4 regions of the Sporosarcina sp. P17b genome follow, and region 2 is predicted to be linked to each of the others. Evidence: riboswitches for the same ligand, from Rfam matches in the RefSeq annotation. Region 2 holds a riboswitch; each other region holds the start of a gene.
The links. A riboswitch is a leader RNA that binds a small molecule or an ion and turns the genes downstream of it on or off. The one in region 2 is predicted to bind cobalamin.
Positions count from the first base shown of each region.

Region 1: linked by a shared signal. The riboswitch ahead of CSV76_RS06020 (ribonucleoside-diphosphate reductase subunit alpha) and the one ahead of CSV76_RS10175 (hypothetical protein) in region 2 are both predicted to bind cobalamin.
Region 3: linked by a shared signal. The riboswitch ahead of CSV76_RS15985 (DUF4430 domain-containing protein) and the one ahead of CSV76_RS10175 (hypothetical protein) in region 2 are both predicted to bind cobalamin.
Region 4: linked by a shared signal. The riboswitch ahead of CSV76_RS06420 (ABC transporter substrate-binding protein) and the one ahead of CSV76_RS10175 (hypothetical protein) in region 2 are both predicted to bind cobalamin.

Region 1 covers NZ_PDYP01000004.1:46,514-49,730, forward strand. Annotated here, with positions in the region: gene CSV76_RS06015 (alanine/glycine:cation symporter family protein) at 1-966, shown strand, start outside; cobalamin riboswitch at 1,469-1,645, shown strand; gene CSV76_RS06020 (ribonucleoside-diphosphate reductase subunit alpha) at 1,844-3,217, shown strand, end outside.
Region 2 covers NZ_PDYP01000007.1:85,652-88,868, forward strand. Annotated here, with positions in the region: gene CSV76_RS10170 (ABC transporter permease) at 1-924, shown strand, start outside; gene CSV76_RS10175 (hypothetical protein) at 970-1,191, opposite strand; cobalamin riboswitch at 1,443-1,633, opposite strand; gene CSV76_RS10180 (MATE family efflux transporter) at 1,731-3,077, opposite strand; gene CSV76_RS10185 (GNAT family N-acetyltransferase) at 3,074-3,217, opposite strand, start outside.
Region 3 covers NZ_PDYP01000023.1:18,145-21,361, reverse strand. Annotated here, with positions in the region: gene CSV76_RS15995 (hypothetical protein) at 1-121, shown strand, start outside; gene CSV76_RS15990 (hypothetical protein) at 271-810, shown strand; cobalamin riboswitch at 978-1,116, shown strand; gene CSV76_RS15985 (DUF4430 domain-containing protein) at 1,297-3,217, shown strand, end outside.
Region 4 covers NZ_PDYP01000004.1:131,342-134,558, forward strand. Annotated here, with positions in the region: gene argS (arginine--tRNA ligase) at 1-916, shown strand, start outside; cobalamin riboswitch at 1,144-1,271, shown strand; gene CSV76_RS06420 (ABC transporter substrate-binding protein) at 1,414-2,400, shown strand; gene CSV76_RS06425 (FecCD family ABC transporter permease) at 2,393-3,217, shown strand, end outside.

The sequences.
Region 1 (3,217 bases), on a different contig from region 2:
TTGACGATGTGTTTTGGGTTCATCTTTAACGCAGTGCAATCAAACACAATCAGTCAATCGTTCACTGACGTATTCGGCATTCCGCATTGGGCTGTAGGAGTTGGACTCATTGTCCTGACGGCAGTAATCGTCTTTGGCGGTGTGCAACGTATTGTTAAAGTAACGCAGACAATCGTCCCTGTAATGGCAACATTTTATATTATCGTGGCCTTGTATATTGTAATATTGAACATTACAGAAGTTCCAGCGATGATCGCATTAATTGTTGAGCACGCATTTGGAATTAAGGAAATCATGGGTGGCGGAATCGGTATGGCAATGATGCAAGGTGTACGCCGAGGTCTCTTCTCCAATGAAGCAGGTATGGGTAGTGTACCAAACGCAGCAGCGACAGCGAACGTATCGCACCCAGCAAAACAAGGACTCGTACAATCATTAGGTGTATTTTTCGATACTATCATCATCTGTTCAGCAACTGCCTTCATTATCTTACTAGGCGGCTTGTACCAATCAGGCGAAACGAATGGTATCTTATTGACACAAGCATCCATGGAAGTACACGTAGGCGCATGGGCACCATACTTCATCGCCGTAGCGATCATGTTCTTCGCTTTCAGTTCCATCATCGGTAACTACTACTATGGCGAAACGAACATCGAATTCATCAACGCCAACGTCATGTGGAAACGAATCTATCAAGTACTCGTACTCGCAATGGTCTTTTTCGGAGCTGTTGCAAAAGTACAAATAGTCTGGGACATGGCTGACCTATTCATGGGACTAATGGCCATCATCAACCTAGTCGTTATTCTACTCCTAGGCAAAATCGCCTTCAAAGTACTCGACGACTTCACCAAACAACGAAAAGCTGGCAGAAACCCCGTCTTCAAATCAGCTAGCATCCCTGGCCTAAAAGGAGCAGAATGTTGGGAAGAAACAGCTGAAAGAGCGGAAGATCGTTTGTGATATTGATAGATGATATCAGGATTTTCAAGTTGTGAACTTTGGCCTTACGTTCTTGAGACTTTGAACTGGTACTAAAAAACAGTGAAGTTTCTAGGTGGTCTACGTTAGAAAGTAGGATTGTAGCGGAAGCAGGGGGCGACTCCGGGAGGATCAGCGTGAGTCTGAGACCCTGGACAGGTGCCTTAATTTCTGCAAAGTACTCAGAAATACGGCAAAGCGAACCCTTCGCTGTTCGCTTGGCTCAGGCCACGCCCTCCGGAAAGCGTCCCCCTGCTGAAGCGGAAATCCCTTCTCCTAACTAATTTCACAATCTATTTAAAAACGTTCACACAAACAATTTAGTCAAGAAGTAAAAAGTTTGATATACTATAAAATACTGAATAAGAAAAATCGAATCGTAGTTCAGAAGAAGGATTCTGAACATCGGTTCGATTTTTGTTTTGCATGTTTGAACACAACATGTTAGGGTTGTATATGAATCAACACACTATATATAGTGTATAACAGCATTTAGATGAATTGGTACCCACCACGTTTAAAAGGGAATCCGCCACTAACGGAGCTGCCCCCGCAACTGAGGGCACGGACGACTATCTTATGAAAACCACTGCTTCGGCGGGAAGGAAAGATGGAAGAACGATGTGCCAGCCAGTAGACCTGCCAGTCATCTCAGCAAAACATTCTTCGGGGTTGGAGAGTGAAAGCACAAAGCAGTCTTTTTTCAGTCTGCCTAAAACTTTCCGCTATCTACTACACGTCAATCGACGACTCCCGATTATATCGGGAGTTTTTTTATTTAGTACATAACCGAATTAATTAACTAAAGGGAGCGGATATAATGGCTATTATTCAAGAATCTGTGGGACTTAATTTATTGATGGAAAACTTACAACAGGAATTCGGCAAGAAACAAATTGAACCGTTGATCGAAGCGAGTGAGAAATTCCAAGAGCGTCACCCCGCAAGCTCAGCAACTGAGTGGACAAACGCTATGGTGCTAGAGTCTTTAAGCCGTATTGATGAAGCGAATGCGTATTGGACGTTTGTAGCGGCGCGTATTTATTTATTCGACGTCTATGCAAAGCAAAAAGCATTGCGTGGAGCGGATGTTTATACCGATTTTGCGAAAAATGTAGAACGCTTGGTGGAACAAGGTTTATATACACCCGTTTTGACTGAAAAGTACAGCCAGGACGAGCTGCAGGAAATCGGTAAGCTACTTGATCCTTCTCGTGACCTATTATTCACATATATCGGTTTGAAAACATTGGTAGACCGCTATGTAACAGTAAACTTTAAGAAGCAGTCCGTAGAGCTTCCGCAAGAGCGCTGGTTAATCATCGCGATGACGTTAATGCAAGACGAAACAGTAGACCGTATTCATAAAGTCGGCGAAGCGTATTGGGCGATGAGCAACTTGTACATGACGGTAGCGACGCCTACATTGTCGAACGCAGGTAAGATGCACGGTCAGCTATCAAGCTGCTTTATCGATACAGTAGATGATTCACTGCAAGGAATCTACAACAGCAACACCGATATCGCAAACTTGTCGAAATTCGGTGGCGGGATCGGCGTCTATATGGGGAAAGTTCGTTCACGCGGTGCATCGATTCGTGGTTTCGAAGGTGCGTCAAGCGGTGTTCTTCCTTGGATCAAACAGCTGAACAACACAGCAGTCAGTGTCGATCAACTCGGTCAACGTCAAGGTGCCGTAGCCGTTTATCTCGACGTATGGCATCAAGATATCTTCACGTTCCTCGACCTCAAGCTCAATAACGGGGATGACCGTTTACGCGCACATGATATTTTCACAGGCGTATGCTTGCCGGACTTGTTCATGGAGAAAGTCGAGTCCCGTGAAGACTGGCATTTATTCGATCCACATGAAGTTCGCACGAAAATGGGCTATTCATTGGAAGATTTTTATGATGAAACAAAAGGACAAGGAACATTCCGCGAGAAGTATGAAGAATGTGTCCGCAATGAAGATCTATCGAGAGAGACGGTTTCAGCGATTGAAATCATGAAACGTATCCTACGTAGCCAGCTGGAGACAGGAACACCATTCATGTTTTACCGCGACGAAGTAAACCGTATGAACGCTAATAAGCATGAAGGAATTATTTATTCTAGTAATTTGTGTACAGAAATACTACAAAATATGTCAGCATCTACACATGAATCGGTTACACTCGAAGACGATATGGTCGTCACACGCACGAAGCCAGGCGATTTCGTTGTATGTAAT
Region 2 (3,217 bases):
CAAGCGCTGGAAGAGAAGAACATTGACTATACGGAGACGGCTACGGATTTAATAACATCACCTGTTGATTTATCAAAAGTCATGACAATGCCAGGAGAGGTTACTGGAGATCAGAGTTATGCCAATACGCGAATGATCGTAATTAGCGAACAAACAGTATTGGAAGTAGATGTAGAAGAAGATGAAGTGATGTTTATTAATTCAGATCCATTGATGGAGAAGTTCATGCAGTTCCAAACTGATCAACAAGCTATTTTTCAAGGTAGAGAACATTCATATGATCTGACTTTTACAGGCACAAAAGATTTAGTTGTTCTACCAACTCGTATAACATATAATTTTCCTGTTGCCGTAGTTGATGACCTAGTATACAAGCAAATGCAAGACGATCAAGACATTTCCTTTACGTCAGAATTCACTGTGTACCATGGAGTAAATATTGTTCAGAAAGATGAACTTGAAAAAGCGAATGACATTTTCAATAAGTTGGAAATAAATATATGGGCGGGACATGAATCAAAATATGAAGGAAGAATAAACCTAAAACAAAGTGTTGGTATTACGATGTTCATCGTAGGATTCCTTGGTCTTGCATTTCTCATCACATCCGGCTGCATTCTCTATTTCAAACAAATGGACGAAAGTGAAGACGAGAAATCAAACTACACGATTCTTCGTAAATTGGGCTTTACACAATCTGATTTGTTGAAGGGGATCCAGAAAAAGCAATTATTTAACTTTGGTATTCCATTAGTTGTCGGATTGCTCCATAGCTACTTCGCAGTAAAATCGGGATGGTTTTTATTCGGTACTGAAATGCTAACACCAATGATTATTGTGATGTTAATTTACACGGCATTATACTCGATATTCGGATTACTATCCGTTATAAATTATAAACGTGTGATAAAAGATTCTCTATAAAGTGTAAACGCCTCTGACAGAGTAATGTCAGAGGCGTATTTATTATTAGTTACTACCAACCAATTCTTCTACTACTGTTTTATATGCTTTATCTAAATTATAAAGCTGCTGTTCTTTTTCTGTTTGATCTTTTGAAGTATCTTCGGAAATCTGTCTTTTCACATCATTGAGTACTAAGGGGAGTGGAGTAGAGTGAGTGCTCACTCGGTCCGACATCAGCGTATCCTTTAATAAGTTTGTAAAATCATCGATTGTTTGGTTATTCATAATTCATTCTCCTCATCGTGTTTTGTAGTGGTTCGTCGACAAAAAAACATCCGTCCAAGTAAATGCCTGGAAGGATGTTAAGTGGGAAGCCATGACGAATTAAACGGTTCAGTCGGATATTCATATATAGTGGATCGATAGAAGCTGTATCGAAGCCACCTAATGAATGTCCTGATCCCGTTTTTTCGTACGTCGGCTTGTGTATGATTGTTCATAAGCCGCACTTGACACCTCCTATCCGCGTAGGTTATTGGTGTGTACTGATCTAGGCAGGTCTCCTGGCTCGTCTTCAACGTATAATTCACCTTCCCATTTCCCTTGCGGTGAAACAGTGGTAACGAATTATACTCCAACTCACAGTTGCGGGACAGCATCGGTTTTTCACCGATTTCCCTTTTAAGCGTTTAAGAAAAATAAACGCACCGATCTCTAACACGATATTCAGTTGCTCTTTCAGTATATCACTATTATTTATGAAAGGAACAAAATAGCGCAGTATCCATTTAGGATCTGCACTATAACTTTTGTCTGTAATCACGTTACCCACTCAGCGAATGACGAGTCGCGTTTCGTTGATATAAATATACTCCAACAAATACGATAAACTCAGACGCAGGGATAGATAGCCAAATCCCATTTAGCCCAAAGAAGCGTGGTAAAATCATCAAGAAAATCAACATAATAATAATTTCGCGAGAAGCGGTGATCCAAGTCGCCATCCGAACATTACCGACTGACTGATAATACGTCATCATCACGAAGTTCGTACCTGTGAATAAATAGGCAATGAAGAATAAATTAATTCCGGTAGTGGCCAAATCTCTGACGGCTTGTGGGAAGTCTCCGAAAATCGATACAATAGGGCCTGCTGCGAACTGTCCCACGAGGAAAAATACAGCACCTGCAATGACGACAGTGAGGGTGGCCTTTTTAACGGTTTCCTTCATTCTTTCTCGGTTGCCAGAACCTCTATAATAACTAATCAGTGGTTGTATTGCACCACCCATTCCTAGGAATAGCATCAGCATGACGCTGTGCACATAATTCAAAATAGAGAACGCTGCAACACCTTCCGTACCAGCCATTCGTTCGAACGCAATATTATGTGTGATGGTAAAGAAGGATATACCCAATTCGGATAAGAAACTTGGGAATCCGATGAATAGAATCGCTAGAAATAGTTTTTTATTGAATTTCAAGCGAATCAGTTTCAAGTTATTGGTCTGCCTAAAGAAGTGTGTTACTAGTACGAGCATACCCAAAAACGAAGCAATAATTGTCGCTGATGCAGCACCAGCGACTCCGTAGTCTAAAATGAATAAGAACACGTAGTTCAAAATAATATTGACGACAGACGTCACAATCAAACCAGCCATTGAGAGGTTCGGTGCTCCATCATTTCGCACGAAAATACTAAAAGTGTTTTCTACAGTGAAGATAAAACCAAATAATAAAATAACAAATAAGTATTGCGATACATAAGGGAATGTGGTCGCATTGGCCCCAAGCGCGTATGCTAGTGGATCCCTAAAGATAAAGGCAGTCAAACCTAATACAATAGTAAATAAGAATATGGAAATAATAGCGTGCGTAAAGATCGACCGGGCTCTTTGCGTATCCTTAGCGCCCATAGCTATCGAATATTTTGTAGCAGCACCGATACCAATCCATAAAGAAATAGCAAAAAAGATAGTATAAACGGGAGCCGAAATTCCGACTCCCGCTAATGCTTCTGCACCCAATCGATTACCGACCATGATGCCGTCTGCCACAATATTGATTGCCATTAGTAACATACCGACAGTTGAAGGTATCAAGTAACGTAAAAAGATACGTCCTACTGGCTCAGTATCTAATTGATTGAATTTGGGTGAAGAAGAATTCATTGCAAAGGACTCCTTTGAAGATCAAGTTCCATGATGAGGCAAGGGAATTCACCTACATCATCAATTTTTCCATTTAACTTAAAACCGAACTTTTCGTATAAACGCTGTGCGGCTTTATTACTTGGATAAATACTTAAGTA
Region 3 (3,217 bases), on a different contig from region 2:
TGATGGTTCAACGGTTAAACTTACTCTTTTAAGAGATGGATATATCTATTATGGAATTGCAGATGTTTATTTTGAGATGAATGAAGGCGTGTTTTCAATGTTTTGGAACCAACTTAAGTAAAGGTAATATTCAACATTCGGGGACAGTTGCTTAGTAAAAATTACGCTGTTAACGGGCGGTTTAATTAAAGAAGAACTCGATCTAAGCAGAGAGCGAGATAAATGCTTTGAAACGTATAATCAGCATTTAGGATGTGAGGTGTACTGGCAATGATTGATTGGCGTTGGGCTGAAGTTGATACACTAGAAAATAAAGGGGAGTGGAATGAAGCAAAATCACTCTTGATAAAAAACTGGAACCAAAATCCTGATGATTTAAAGACTGTTATTCGTCTTGGCTTTTTTTGTTGGTATGTTCTAACAGAAGAGGGACCAGTAGAGATTCAGGATGTAGATTTTGATGAATTAGAGACTATACTACGTCAGGTTACAGATTTTGGATTGGTTAATTTGGGGACAAATGAGGATTTTTTATGGTGTTTTGGTTATATGATTTCATTATTCCCATATTATTTTGGAGAATTTGAGCATTGGGAAGAAAAAGGGGTTTCCATGTTAAAGCGTGCTTATGAAATTTGTCCAGATGAACCAGTGTATAAATATTCTTACTTGGGATCTTTTCCGAATTCAGACGAAAATCTTAAAGATGAATTTCAAAATGTTCATGTTGTTCTTGAAGATAGATTTCAAGGAAATGGAGTTTTATCGGAATACTTTAAAAGCGTTTGGAATTGTTGGCATGAGAGTTGAATTAACGAATGCGGTTATTGAACACCGATCGCTTGCTATAGGAACCACTTTGCTAAATAAAATGCTGTAACTAAAATAGAAAACACAGTCTCATGCGATGACAAAATCGCGCAATGTACTTACACCGTCTATTGATTTTACCCTGCAAAAACTATATGCTTAGTAGCAGTTATATAGAATATTTTGGTTCTTCGTCAAGTAAACGAAGAGTAAATAGGAATCAGGTGAAAATCCTGAGCGGTCCGGCCACTGTAATGGGAAAATATATCCCTAAGTCAGGAGACTTGCCAAAGTATGTAAGCATGACGCCTTCCGGTAAAGGGTGAATTGTGTATCATTCAATTTGCGCTGTCTAATTATTGAACATACATGGTCCCCATCTCTATCAGGAGGTGGGGACTTTTTTAATGATTTAGCCACTGCATATAGCATGCCTTTACTAGAAAAGAAGGGATGGATTGAATGAGAAAAACGAAAAACACCTTCATGAAATATCAAAACATAATCTATTACAGTCTCATATTCTTACTATTATTTAGCACGATTGCCTATGCAGCCACATCGACTGAAGAATCCGCTCCGTTTGATTTCAATGAAAAAGTAGAAGCTTCTACGCTGAAGTTAGCTAGCGGTAGTGGTGGACTACCTGATGCGGAATCCGATCAAACGACAGATAGTAAGACCGATCAAGAAAACTTGTCAAGCTCGCAACAACCGACAACTCCGGACAAATCGCAACAGAAGCCGGAAGAACAGCCGCGAGAACCAAAAAATACCGAGCTGGAATCGCAGAATAAGCCACTCGCTAATCCTGAGACTACTACACAGGACACGAAACCGGCTCCAAATGACAAAGTCCCTGCTGGTGGCAACACGACACCTGCTTCCGGTAAAACAAAACCGAACAACCATCCAGATATCGAGATCGTCGACATCGCGGATCAGCAAAATCGCTATTTTACAACAAGTATCACCAATAATGAAACCGTTACCGATCCATTGTACAGCGTCACGGTAAATCACTTGGATGAAACACTCATTGCCCAGGAAATGAAAGTTACGGTAAACGGTAAGAAATTGAGTGACTATAAAGGGGTTCTTTTATTAACAGAAGGCACGAACGATATTCAATTCCAAGTGATCTATAAACAAACAGACAACAAACTATTGCGCGTCAGCCAGTCGTATCGCGTGACCTTAAACAGTCAAGATATCGTAATCACAACCGAACTAAAAGACCAAACGGTGACCGAAGACGCCATTTCATTCACAGCAACAGCTACGCTAGGTGAACAAGATGCCAAGCTCAAGGTCTTCATGAATAATAAAGAACTTAAACCACTGACTGGCAGTGCCTATAAAGCCACGCTAACCGAAGGAAAAAATACGCTCAAGCTTACCGCGCAAGTAAACGGAAAAATAGCGGAGCAAAACTATATTGTGATCTACGAGAAAGAAAAAATCTCGATCAAGTTGAACACCGACTTACAAGACCAACAAGCTAACAGCGCGGAGTTTTCATTTTACGCAAAAGCTACTGCGAATGAAGCAGACGTATCACTCAGCATCACAGTGAACGATCAAAAGGTCGAATCGGCAGACGGTATGAATTATGTTGTGCAGCTGAACAATGGAACGAACGTTGTCAAATTATCAGGAAACTATCAAGACGAACAAATTGAACGACAGTATAAAATTTCCTACAACGACCCGAACGTCAATGAAAAACCACAAGTCGATCCCGATGCACCGAAGCTCGTAACCGATCTCAAGTCCGGCAGCAAAGTCAAAGGTGATATTAAAACGATCAACATTTGGCCAGTGACTGCTTCTGGTGAACGGATCAGAGGGAAAAACGTCCTTGTGCAAGTGAATGGTGAAAACGTGCCATTCACTTGGGATGACAGTGCAAAAACGAGTTATAAACTGACGTTGCAAACTGGACAAAACACCGTCACCATCAAAGTGTGGGACGACGAAGAGCGGACCGTGACCGAGACATTCATGATCACGTCCGTTGCACCGGCGGAAGATGGCATTATCGGACAAGTGACGATTAGTCTAGAAGCTTCCGTTCTCGGTGTTCCGTATTTGATCAAACCGACGAAAATGGATATTCATCAAGGGGAAAAAGGGTCGTATATCCTCGACCAATTCATGCGAGAACATGGCTATGATTACGGCAAAACGGGAAATCTCGACAGCAGTTTTTATTTACGGGACGTCAGTAAGCCTGGCATGCTAAATCATGTAGCGATTCCCGACGATTTATGGGAAATAGTAGAGGAGGTTTCCACTACTTCAAATCGCGATGCGTATTCACCGGATAGTCTAAGTGAATTCGATTTCGCGAATGGTTCCGGCTGGATGTTCAGCGTCAATAATGATTATCCGAACTACGGCTTCT
Region 4 (3,217 bases), on a different contig from region 2:
AGATTTCCGCGTTCATTTCGACCACTGGTTCTCGGAAACGTCACTATATAACAACGGCAAGATCGAAGTTGCGCTTACTAAACTTCGTGAAAATGGCCATGTCTATGAAGAAGACGGTGCAACTTGGTTCCGCTCGACTACATTTGGTGACGACAAAGACCGTGTACTGATCAAACAAGACGGTTCATTCACATACTTAACTCCGGACATCGCTTATCACCAAGATAAACTGAGTCGCGGATTTGATAAACTCATCAACATCTGGGGAGCAGACCACCATGGCTATATTCCGCGTATGAAAGCAGCGATTCAAGCACTTGGCTATGATCGCGATACGCTAGAAGTAGAAGTGGCACAAATGGTTCAGCTCTATAAAGACGGAGAAAAGTTCAAGATGAGCAAGCGCACAGGAAAAGCGGTCACACTACGTGAACTCGTAGAAGAAGTCGGCCTAGACGCTGTACGTTATTTCTTCGCGATGCGCTCAGGTGATGCACAAATGGACTTCGACTTGGACTTGGCTGTTTCCAAATCCAACGAAAACCCTGTGTACTACGCACAATATGCGCACGCGCGAATTTGTTCGATCTTGCGTCAGGCGAAAGAGCAAAACGTAGTGGCGTCGACAGAGAACGTCACGCTATTGCAAGATGAAAAAGAATTAGAGTTGTTGAAGAAGCTTGGAGATTTCCCAAAACTCATTAGCGACTCGGCTCGCATGCGTGCACCGCACCGTGTGACGACGTATATCCAAGAGCTAGCAGCAAGCTTCCATAGTTTCTATAATGCGAACAAAGTGTTGGATCCTGAGAACAAGGAGCTTTCCGAAGCACGCTTGGCTTTGATTACGGCAACGAAAACGACGATTGCGAATGCGTTGAAATTGGTAGGCGTCGAAGCACCTGAAAGAATGTAATATGTTGAAAGTGGCCAAGCGGGTTTACTGCTTGGCTTTTTTGTTTTCGCTTTTTGAGGAGGAAGGGGAGAGCAACGTTTCGCTGCGTTCCAGGCGGACGCGTTCGGGAGGGCTCATCGCGGCCCCTCAGGAAAGCGTCCCCCTGCTGGAGCCTCACTCCCAAACACGTTCCAATCTCCGCCTACCCCCTGTACAACCAACACTATTATCGCTATAATAAGTCATAATTACATATCTTTCGAAAAGGTTCTCTAATTAACGAGATGAAAAGCGAAATCGGTTCAAATCCGATGCGGTCCCGCCACTGTACGTGCTATGCACAAGCCAGGTCACCTGCCTTTTTAAGAAAATGAAGTTCCGCAGCAACCTACGAGGATAGGTACAGTGGAAGAAATCACACCCTGATTTCATCCCACCTCATCCTTCGACCTATCGAAGGGTTTTTTTAATGTCTGCGGATCGCGTAATGAAACACACATATCAAAGGAGGAACACACATGAAGAAGTTTTGGCAACTTTTGCTGACGGCGATGCTTGCGGTACTTGTACTTGCAGCATGCGGCAACGACAGCAAAAAAGAAGAAACACCGGCAGATGAAAATCCAGCTGGCGAAGAAACGAAAACAGATACACAATCAACGGATACAACAAGTTATCCATATACGCTGACAGATGCAGCGGGCGAAGAAATTACATTGGAACAAGCACCTGAAACTGTAATTTCATTAATTCCAAGCAACACAGAAATTTTATTTGGTATCGATGCAGGAGATAAAGTAATCGCTGTAACAGAAAACGATGACTTTCCTGAAGAAGTAGCAGAACTTGATACAGTAGGGGACTTCACGGTCAATGTGGAAAAAGTGATTTCATTGCAGCCAGAAGCAGTATTTGCACACGAAATGATGATGGGTTCAAGTGAAGAAGGTTTGAACCAAATTCGTGACGCTGGCATTCCAGTGATCGTCGTTCCGAATGCGGGTACATTTGACGAGACGTATGCATCGATTGAAATGATTGGTGAAGTGATGGACAAAAATGCAGAAGCTAATCAAATCGTCGAAGATATGAAAACAAAAATTGCAGATATCGAAAAGAAAGCAGCGGATATTACAGACAAGAAGCGCGTGTTTGTTGAAAACTCCGATGCACCTGAGATCTATACACCAGGAAAAGGGACGTTCCCACAGCAATTCTTGGATATGATTCACGCTGAAAACATCGTGACAGAAGAAGGTTGGATTATGATCAGCCCTGAAACGATTGTAGATGAAAATCCGGATGTTATTTTGGCTATGTATAGCTACGTTCCAAACGTCGTAGAAAATATTAAAACGCGTGACGGGTTTGATGCGGTGACTGCGATCAAAGAAGATCAAGTCATTCAACTGGATGAAGATATCACAAGCCGTACAGGTCCACGCTTAGCTGATGGATTAGAATTGTTTGCGAAAGCAATCTATCCTGAGGTATTCGGTGAATAAAACCGCTCTCGCCTATGTCGTGTCGATTGCCACATTGCTTGTGGCAATCTGGCTCGGCGTATCGATCGGTACAGTGAAAATACCAATAGAGACGCTATGGAATCATTCAGATGCGACTGCAAGTAATATATTGTGGAAGATCCGGATGCCGCGTGTATTACTGGCAGGAATTGTCGGTGCATCACTTGCTATTTCAGGAGCCGCTTTCCAAGGGCTACTGAAAAATCCATTAGCTGATCCTTACACCCTCGGAGTGTCATCCGGTGCCTCTGTCGGCGCCGTGATCACACTCTTTTTTGGTATTTCGCTACCGGTACTTGGCGCATTCACCTTACCCGTATTTAGTATGATCGGTGCCGCTTTGACGATGTTTCTAGTAATCGGTTTCGCGCGTCTGGTCGACCGTTCAATGAAAATGGAAACGATTATATTAACAGGAATCATATTTGGCTCATTCCTTGGCTCGGTACTGTCGCTGATGATTGCATTAACGCAAGAAGAACTCCGCCAAATTGTAGGTTGGTTGCTTGGTAGCGTATCGATGCGTGGATGGAAATATATTACGATGGTTCTGCCATTTTTCATCATCGGGTCGTTCATGTTGTGGCTGAATCGTCGCGAGTTGAATGCTTTACTATTTGGTGAAGAACGTGCGCATCACCTTGGAGTCAATGTAAAACAACGTAAGTTAATGATTCTGCTTGGTGGTTCGGTGTTGACGGGTTCTGCCGTGGCGGTGTCGGGAACAATTGGCTTCGTCGGCTTAGTTGTACCGCATATGACACGGATGCTTTGGGGTTCCGATCATCGACACGTT